DNA from 2 places in the Pseudoalteromonas sp. H103 genome. Region 1 is predicted to be linked to the other one. Evidence: riboswitches for the same ligand, from Rfam matches in the RefSeq annotation. Region 1 holds a riboswitch; the other holds the start of a gene.
What was found. A riboswitch is a leader RNA that binds a small molecule or an ion and turns the genes downstream of it on or off. The one in region 1 is predicted to bind lysine.

Region 1 (5,052 bases):
CAGTTCAGTTCCTTGGTTCACACTTGCCGAGGCAAAATGCAATATTGCAATAGCATCGCAATCTAAGCTTAATGTTTGTAGTGGCTGCTCGCTTAGGTAGCGCTCCATACGTAAAACATGTGCAATTGGCTCGCCTGCTTTAATATGCTCACCTAGTGACGCTACATATTCAACCATTCCACCAATAGGCGCATAGTAAGCAAAGTAGTCATCTAAATGGCATGCGTAGCGTGTTATATTGCTCGGTTTGTGTCGTGCGTCTACCAATACATTTTTATGATTTAAGTAACTTAAAATGCTATTTGCATCGTTGAGTGCTTCTGTTAAGTCTATTTTTTCTTGGCTACCTAGCTCAACCGTAAAGGCTTCTACCTGTACGTTAAAGTCCCTGCCTTGTGCGCCAAGTGCATCACTTAGGTGCCACCATGGGCAAAAGCTTGCTTCGTCCATGGCGCCATCAAAGTCGCTTGGGATCAGCAGTACATGTTCAATATTAAAATAACTGGCGCTCTCGGTTGCATATGTTGGGCAATATAGGTGCTTACTTGAAATAGGCCCCGTGTGTAAATCAAGGACTATGTCGGCTTGGTGCGCAAGCTTTTGCAAATTAAGCGCAATGCGTTTACCCGTATTAAGTAAATAAGCTGGGCCGTTAAGTTTGGTATCTATTTCATCAATCAGGGCTTGTTTAAAGTTATTTTTTAAAGCTGCATCGTCGTACTGGCTATGATCTTTGGCAAACTGGGTGACTAAATCACTATTGTAGTGATACATACGGTTCCAGTTAGTGCCAGTAATCGGGTCGAATCGGCCAAGGGTAAATTCCCCTGATTTTTGATTACAACCTATAGGGTTAGCATAAGGTACTAAGGTAATGTCGCCTTTTAAATTGAGCTGTTTTAACTGCTCTAGCAGCTGAAAAATAACCGCGTTACCTTGTACCTCGGCGCCATGCATATTGGCTTGAATATACACGCTTGGCCCGCTGCCATCGCCTTTTAAGCGATACACCGGAATAGTGAGAGGTAAGCCGTTTGCTACTTCCCCTACTACAATGTTTTCTTGGCTAATGGGTGTTGTTATGCTCATGTTTATTACCTTAAGTAGTGACTGGCATCTTCTGCTTGGCGTACGCAGGTGAGCTCACCATTTTGTAAAACGTATTCTGCTGCCAGCTCATGGCATAAAAAATACGGCATGCTTTCGGTAAAACCATAGGCGCCACATTGGCTAAATACCAGCCAGTCTTGCGCGTTTAAATCGCTTGGTAGGGTGTGCTCGCCTAAGCAATCAAGGGCCGTACATAACGGGCCATATAGGCTCATTGCCTGTTTTGGTGCAGTTGATTCGCGCAATAGCGCCGCAGGAAAATCTTGGCTTGTAACAGCTGGGCGTAATAAGTGGTTAATGCCACCGGTTAAAATAACTTGCTGTTGGCCGTAGTTTTGTTTGCACTCAACGACTGGGTTGGCGTAATGACCGCATTCGCCCACAGCATAGCGGCCAAGCTCCATCCAAAGCTCGTCTACACCTGCATCTTTTTTAATTTTAGCAAGCGCGGCTATAAGGCCATCCCACTCAAGTGTTACTTCGTTTGGGGTGTAAGGAATACCTAAACCGCCCCCTAAATCTAAAATTTTCAGGTTTATATTTAAGTTATTTGCCAAGGTGGTCAGCGGTGCAATCATTTGCGACCACAGTTCGCTTAGCTTTTGCGTGCTAAGCATGTTGCCCCACTGAAATATATGTAGACCATCAAAGCTAAGGGCTGGGTAATCGGCGGTATTTAATGCTTGCCATTCATTGCAGCCCAAACCAAATGGTGTAAGGCTGTCGCCCCCCAGAGGGTTTTTTTCACCTTCGGGCCAGCGTAATTGAACACGCAGTAATACTTGCAGCTGCGTATTTTGCAGCTGCGCTTGTTGGTTTAACCAACGTACTTGATTGAGGCTTTCGGCAACAAATATGCGTACGCCGCGCTCAATAAAGTGTTTAATTTGTTTAGGGCTCTTTGCAGGCCCTGTGTTGAGCACGCGCTGCGAACTAATACCTTGTGCAAGTACTTGTTCAAGTTCACCTTTACTTGCTACGTCAAAGTTAAAGCCTGCGCTATCTAAGCTTTGAATAATCTTAGAAAGCGGGTTCGCTTTTACTGCATACCAAAGTTTTACATCGGTTTGCGCAACTAAGCGCGTAAGGTGTGCGTTTAGTTTATCTAAGTCGTAAACAAAAAAAGGAGTATCAAGCTGCTGTGTAAGCGTATTAACAGCGGTTTTGATTGGCGTGCTCAAAAAGCTCATTATCGTAAAACCTCTTCTAGCAATAATGATGCATCGCTTTGTTCGTCGCGGTATTTAACAATTAACGCACACGACATGCTTAAGCCTTGCTCACGTGCCCATTCGTTAGACGCCGGGCGAGAGCCAGGTATTACAATTGCGTATTCTGGGATTGGCTCGCCTTTATCAAGCTGACGCTCGTTAACGCAGTCGTATACCGGAATGGTTGCAGATAAACGTACGCCAGGTGCCAGTACCGCACCTTTTTTAATAACTACGCCTTCAACAATGACACAACCTGCGCCAATAAAGGCATCGTCTTCAACTACTACAGGGTTTGCACCAATTGGCTCAAGTACACCGCCAAGTTGCACAGCTGCGCTCAAATGTACGTTTTTACCTACTTGTGCACACGAACCAACTAATGCGTGGCTATCAACCATCGTGCCTTCGTCGATGTATGCGCCAATGTTTACGTATGCTGGTGGCATAATAATAGTGCCTTTAGCTACGTATGCACCACGACGAACGCTTGAACCACCTGGTACCATACGCACGCCATCGTCAGTGCTAAATTCTTGCGGTGCAAGGTTGTGCTTATCAACAAACCCGCCTGCAAACTCGGTGTTAGTGCCATTTTTAAAGGCTTCTAAAATGCCTTGTTTTACTTCTACGTTAGCTTTCCATTGGCCGCTTTCGTTTTGTGATGCTGCGCGTACTGCGCCCGATTCTAAATTATTTAGTAGTTCTAACCAGCTCATTATAAAAACCTGTATTTAATGCCAAGATAAAATGGTGTCGTTTGCAGTGGTAATGCAATCGGTTTGCGTTAACTCAAGGTGTGTTAAAGGTGGGCGCAGCAACGGGCTACTTAAGCGGCCTTGTTGGTGCATTAACACTTTAACGGGAATAGGGTTTGCTACAGCAAAAAGGCTATTAATAGCGCGAGTCCACTGAGCAAATAAATTGGGGTGTTGGCCACTTAGGCTGCGCTTTACAAACTCGTGCGTTTGTATTGGCCACGCGTTTGCAGCAACCGATACTAAGCCTTTTGCACCTGCTTGGGCAAAGTAGGGCATAAGCGCATCGTCGCCACTGTATAGCGCTAAATTAGGCGCGGCTTGTCGGTATGCTTCAAATTGGGTGATGTTGCCACTGGCTTCTTTTAAAGCCCACAGTTTAGGGTGCGCTTTTAAGTTTTCAATGGTTTGCACCGGAATGCTTACACCGCTTCTACCTGGTACGTTGTACAACATACACGGGTACGCGCTTACGTTTAATAAGCTTTCGTACCAATGTGTTTGACCTACAGCCCCTGGTTTTGCATAAAGAGGCGAGCCTAATAAGTAGCTGTGAATAGGTAATTGGTTACAGTAGCTAACCCATTCTTGTTGTTGGGCCAAGTTACTACCACCAACAGCAACCATAAGCGGTACACTGGGTTTTAATTGACACACGTGCTCAACAATGCCTTGCTGCTCTTTAAGCGTAAGGGCTAAGCCTTCACCTGTGCTACCGAGCAGTAAAATGCCGTTGTGTGCCGCTTCTTGTTCGCTAACAAGTGTTGTCAGTGTGTCGTAGTCAACATTACCTTGTTGATCAAACGGCGTTACAAGCGCTGTCCACAGTGCGTAGTCGTCTAAATTGAAGTTGTGAATCATCTCTTACGAACCTATAAGGTGTTCGAGATATTAAGGAGGCTGTATGATGTGAGCCGCATTAACGTCGTTCGAACAGTATTCGAAGAGCGAATGGGCTTAAAATAATAGGGCGCACGGCCTTATTATTTAAGACCAGAAGCTCTCCACCAAACTAATAAGCTGTTTTAAAACAGCTATTGGTGACAGTCGCTAGGATTCAACCTAGTCGCCCGAAGTAATTGCTTCGCAAAAGCGTTTACCTCTCGGCGGTATTCCCCTCACATATGCTCACTGGAGTTTGCGCTCCTAACATACGCTACCTGAATAACGCACCTCTTCTAGCCCTTTGTATTTTGTTTAACCGCAAAAGGTTTAACAAAATACAATTTAAATAGGGTAATTGCGGCGATTAAAACATTTTAGCCATCTAGGTGTCAAGTTGCAGGATACAGATTAGTTCATCGAAAATGAGGGTGGTTACGTATTGGCTGCTTTTCTCGTAAACTAACCCTATGAGCAGTGATGAGGTATTTAATAAGTATGGAAAAATTTAGCGATATTTATAAGCGAGCAGTAGAGCGAAAAGGCTCTGAAAAAATGCTTAAGTTATTACTCGCAAAACCCTTATCTAAAAAAGCATTAAGCGCATTAAGTGACGACGACTGGCTTGAAGAGTTTACCCGTAAAGTATTTCAAAGCGGGTTTTACTGGTCGGTAATAAACAGTAAATGGCCAGGTTTTAGAGAGGTTTTTTGGCAGTTTAGTGTTGATAAATTACTTATGATGCCGCCCGATATGCTCGAGCAAAAAGCAACTGATGAGCGCATTATTCGTAATTATAAAAAGGTAAAAACAATTCCTGAAAATGCCTACATGATCCACGAAATAGCACAGCAACATGGCAGTTTTAGCAAGTTCGTAGCTAACTGGCCAAGCGATGACATTATTGGTTTATGGGCATATTTAAAAAAACACGGCGCCCGTTTGGGTGGAAATACTGGCCCGTATGCCTTAAGAGCGCTTGGTAAAGATACTTTTTTACTTTCGCGAGATGTAGAAAGTTACCTAAGAGCGCACAAAATTATCGATGGCGGCCTGCAAACTAAAAAATCACTCACTGCTGCACAGGCATT
Region 2 (5,052 bases), on a different contig from region 1:
GTGTTAAATAGCTCTGGTAAAATGGCAAAAATAAGCTGCCCTTCGCCAATTAATTTACCGCCGTTAAACACTTCAACGCCATTATGTTGCGCTACATAAATTGCAGGCACAATGAGTAAACCGGCTAAAAATGCCACGCTTGTATCGAGTAGTGCAACGCTTGCGGTTAGTTTTGGAAGGTTTGCACCAGGTTGTAAGTACGATCCGTAAATCATCATACAACCTACACCTAACGAGAGCGAAAAGAACGCCTGTCCCATTGCTGCAATAATTAAATTTGGATCGAGCACTTGGCTAAAATCAGGTATTAAATACGCGGCAAAACCTTTGCTTGCGCCATCTAAGCTGGCTATATAAACAATTAAGCCAATTAATAAAACCAGTAACAAAGGCATTAAACGGCGCGACCAGGTTTCAATACCCGACTTAACCCCTTTTAAAATAATGCTGGCTGTTAAAATAAGCATAAGTGGCGTAAATACAAAATTACGCAGTACCGAGTCACTGTGTAAAAAGTCGCTTGCGGCATCAAAGCCAAAAAATGAGGTTATGGGCTCAATGGCGTATGAAAGCATCCACCCAGCTACAATAGAATAAAAGCTAAGCATAACCACAGCGCCCGCAAGGCCAATATAACCTGCCGCAGCACCTATTTTTTTATTAGTATTTTGCCATGTATCGCCAAGGGCTTTTACTGGGTTTGCTTGTGCCTTGTGACCTAAGTAAAGCTCGGTATAAAGCGCCGGCAATGCCAATAAAAAAATGACAATAAAGTAAACCAGTAAAAATGCACCGCCACCATGGTTGGCCGCTTGTGTAGGAAAACCCCAAATATTACCTAAACCCACTGCTGCGCCAGCAGCGGCTAAAACAAAACCAAATCGGCTTTGAAAGCCATCACGCACTTGTGCCATACATCTACAAATCTGTTATTATTTTGATAGTTGTGAATTAAACCATATTTCATGCCAGCTGAGTAATAAAATTGCTCGTTGTATAAATAAGCTCTGCTAACCGCTCATAATTACAGCGGCTCACTCATTTTAAGCATTTATGACCGCACATTATTTTAAAAACACCTTAAGTATTACTCCTATTCAATTAACAAACTTACCGTTAGCTAATAACAGTATTTTATTATTTGATGCTACAAAACTAGATGTAAGTAAATTTAATTTACCTGATTACTTTAGCCCGTTTGAGCTGAGCGTTATAAACCGCCGTAAACGAGCGCAAGCAAAACAAGAATACTTGGCTACCCGTATATTGCTAAAACAGCTGGTTAAAATAGCTAAGCCACAATACGCAAACACACCGCTAAATGTTATGAGCACTCAATTTGACGAGGCGAGCGCAAAACTACAACTGCATGTTAGTGGCGAGGTTATTAATACCTGTATTTCACACTCCCACGGTTTGGTCGGCGTAGCCCTTAACTTAGCTAAAACTGAGTTTGGTTTTGATATTGAAAAAATAAGCTTAAAGCGCCCATTTGAAAAGCTCGCTAAGCATTTTTATCACGCAGACGAAATAGCACTAATTACCAAGCCAAGTAATACGCAAACCCAAGCTAATACCTTTTTTAGAATTTGGACAATAAAAGAATCGCTTGCTAAAGCCACCAGCCGCCCTATTGCTAAATTGCTTAGCCCGAACGTGTTTAATGAGTTAAATATGGCAACACTGAGTGCATCAAGTAACTGTGTTACCGTTGAAAGTAATAGCAAACACACCCAATTTGATGTAACTGTAGCGCATAAAAAAAGCATCGACTGGCGATGCTTTTTAATAACAGACTTTAGCTTTTTATGCCTCTAGTAGGCGGCTATGTATAGCCTGTACCACGGTATCTGACTCGCCCTGCTCTACTAAAAAGCAAAGGTTGTGCTTACTTGCACCGTGGCAAATTAAACGAATATTAAACTCTTTTAGTACATTCATTAGGTTCATTTCGTGCTGACGAAGCTGTATTTCTGAACCTATAAGCGCCACTAGCGTTAAGTTGTTTTCAACCGATACATGACAAAATTCAGCAAGCTTATCTAAACACGCTTGCTCAAGCTCTGGGCGCGAGGCATTAGGCGCGTTATCGAGCGTAATAGCTACGCTTATTTCAGAGGTAGTAACTAAATCTACCGATATATTAAACTCACTTAAAATGGTAAACACACGGGCTAAAAAGCCACTTGCCAATAGCATTTCAGGGCTTTTAAGTGTGAGCAAAATTTGGTTTTTACGTTGCGTTACGGCGCGTATACCTGGATGCTGAGATTTTTCGCGCTCAATCCACGTACCACCGCGCTCTGGCTCACGGCTTGAACCTACAAACACATTAATGTGGCTACGGCTGGCTGGTAAAATAGTGGCTGGGTGCAATACTTTTGCGCCAAAGGTAGCCATTTCTGCGGCTTCGTCAAAGCTTAAACGGGCTATAGGTGTTGCTTTTGCACACAAACGAGGGTCTGTGCTAAAAATACCCACTACGTCGGTCCAAATATGTACGCTTTTAGCGTTAATCGCCTCAGCAAGTAATGCAGCGCTGTAATCTGAACCACCACGGCCAAGCGTGGTTGTTTGGCCAAATTCGTCGCTGCCAACAAAACCTTGAGTCACAATTACCTGCTCATCTAACAACGGAATTAATACTTCTTTAGCCGCTTGCGCTGTGGCTTTAACATTAGGTGTTGCTTTACCAAACTGGCTGTCGGTTTTAAGTACTTTTCGTACATCAAAACGGTCGGCATTTAAGCCTTTTAAACGTAGCACTTGCGCAAATAAGTACGACGATAAACGCTCACCAAAGCTAAGTAGCTCATCGTGCTGCTGATCAGTTGTTAGTGTTTCAATCGCTAGTGTTTGAAATGCTTTTAATGTTTCGTTAAAGCCTACGGCTAAATCGGCATCAAGCGATAATTCATCTAAAATAGCGTGCTGAATGGCTAGCACGCCGTCTATGTGTTCTTGGCGATGCTCTGGGGTAATACTTGATTTACACAGTGCAACTAAGTGGTTAGTTACGCCGGCACTGGCGCTCACAGCTACAATACGTACGCTTTTATCTGCAACAATAATTTCGCTGCAGCGACTCATCGCTTCAAAGTTTGCAACACTGGTTCCGCCAAATTTGGCAACGATGTAATCTGATTTTGCGCTTAACTCTGTTTTAGGCACTGTTTGTGGCGCTGATTGGGTAGTCATTTAGTCTCCTTTCGCGGTATCCAAACCGCAATAAAACAAGAAGAACTTGGCAAAGGAATGCTTGAAGATAAGTCCGCTGCCAGAAGCTCTCCACCTATATTGGTGACAGTTTTGAGGATTCAGCCCCATAAACCGAAAAACAATAGCGACGTACCATTGTTTTTCTCGGCGAGTACTTCCCTCTTTAATGGTTATTGGCGTTCGTCACCTACCATTAAATACCTAAGTATCGCACCTCTTCTGAATGCTTTATTAACCATTGGCTAATAAAACAAAGCCCCGCTAATTAGCGGGGCTTTGAAAGTTATCGTTTAGACGTCTAGGTGTCAAGCATTTATAGTAAATATTAAACAAAACCACCCATAAAGTAAGCGCCTGCATAACCTACGGTATAACAAATTAATAATTGCAGCGATAATTTAAAGTAGCTAGTAAAAGTAAGTGCTTTAAGTTTGCTCATGGCAATAATACCCGCTGCCGAACCAATTATAAGCATTGACCCACCTACACCTGTTGCATAGGTAAACGACAACCAATGTTGCTGACTCATTACTATATCTGCTTTTAATAGCGCAGCAGTAAGCGGTACGTTATCAACCCCTGCCGAGAGTATTCCCATTAAATAGTTAGCGTATTCAGGTGCCATTACTGTATATAAATCGGTAAATTTACTTAAAATACCAATTTCTTTTAATGCGCCAACAAGTAAAAGTACACCCACAAAAAACAGTAGCGTGTCGTATTCTATGTCGCGTACAAAATCGATGATGTCTTTGTTTATATCTTTTTTGCGCATTAAAAATTGCGCCACTAAAAACATTACCGATAAGCCAAATAAAAACGTTAATAGCGGCGGTACGCTATAAATTACGCTAAGTGTTAACGTACTTACCACGGTTGATAAAAAAATGATGGCGATGGTAATGTCGGTTTTTTCTATACGTTTTTTTTGCGAGCCTACAAACTCTATTTGCCCTTTCATACCAATAGAGAGTAAAAGCGCTAATAGCATTACACTTATAAACGCAGGCGCTATAAGCAGTAATAAGTTTGCAATAGAAACCTTGCCGTCCAAAAATATCATTAAGGTGGTTACATCACCGGTTATTAGCGATACACCGCCAGAGTTAACCCCAAACACAATAAGTGTGGCGTATTTAATGAGCTTTTTAGTTTCAAGATTTAACGACATAACCACAGCAAGTGATATAAGCGTAGCGGTTACATTGTCAGAAATAGACGAAAACAAAAAAGCAAAGCCGCCCACTAAAAACATAAGCTGCCGTTCGCTAATGCTTTTAGGCATAACCCGGTGCACAATATTTTCTATAAACCCTTTAGAGTTTAAATACGCAACAAAGGTCATAGCGGCCATTAAAAACAGCCACAGTGAGGCTATTTCTAATATGTTTTCGTTAAGAAGATGCTGAATAGTTGCTGGGCTTTGCCCATGAAGAGGGTTAACAAAAAGTATAATCCAACAAAGCGTTCCAAAAAAGAGTGTTGTTTTAGCTTTATTTACGTGAATTATATCTTCTATAACGATCAGTAAAAAGGCAATCGCTATTAGGGTTAAAATTATCGAGGGGACCATGGTAGTTAAATAACCTTTGATATAGTTTTAACAGAACGTTCAAATAACTCACATTTGATCGTTCCTAATTTTGGTGCGGATTTTAGCACCACAGATGTGCAAAAACTATTATTAAATGGTCTTAAAAACGAATACTATATGCAGGCAAAATACGTAATAATGAGTCCTTTGTAAGAACTCAATAATAAAATACTAGGATGTTGTAACCTCATATGATCCCAGCTAAAAAGCTGCTAAATACCCTTAGCGAACATTGGGGT

Region 2: it holds a riboswitch for lysine, as region 1 does, so the genes downstream of both, lysC (lysine-sensitive aspartokinase 3) here and dapA (4-hydroxy-tetrahydrodipicolinate synthase) in region 1, are expected to answer to the same signal.

Annotation. Positions count from the first base shown of each region.
Region 1 is NZ_LOFG01000016.1:64,478-69,529, forward strand. It holds gene ATS74_RS12535 (succinylglutamate desuccinylase/aspartoacylase family protein) at 1-1,089, opposite strand, end outside; gene ATS74_RS12540 (PLP-dependent decarboxylase) at 1,095-2,300, opposite strand; gene ATS74_RS12545 (2,3,4,5-tetrahydropyridine-2,6-dicarboxylate N-succinyltransferase) at 2,300-3,040, opposite strand; gene dapA (4-hydroxy-tetrahydrodipicolinate synthase) at 3,056-3,940, opposite strand; lysine riboswitch at 4,069-4,265, opposite strand; gene ATS74_RS12555 (DNA-3-methyladenine glycosylase I) at 4,460-5,052, shown strand, end outside.
Region 2 is NZ_LOFG01000015.1:194,669-199,720, reverse strand. It holds gene ATS74_RS10810 (sodium-dependent transporter) at 1-914, opposite strand, end outside; gene ATS74_RS10805 (4'-phosphopantetheinyl transferase family protein) at 1,054-1,818, shown strand; gene lysC (lysine-sensitive aspartokinase 3) at 1,807-3,198, opposite strand; lysine riboswitch at 3,274-3,446, opposite strand; gene nhaD (sodium:proton antiporter NhaD) at 3,545-4,792, opposite strand; gene ATS74_RS10790 (hypothetical protein) at 5,005-5,052, shown strand, end outside.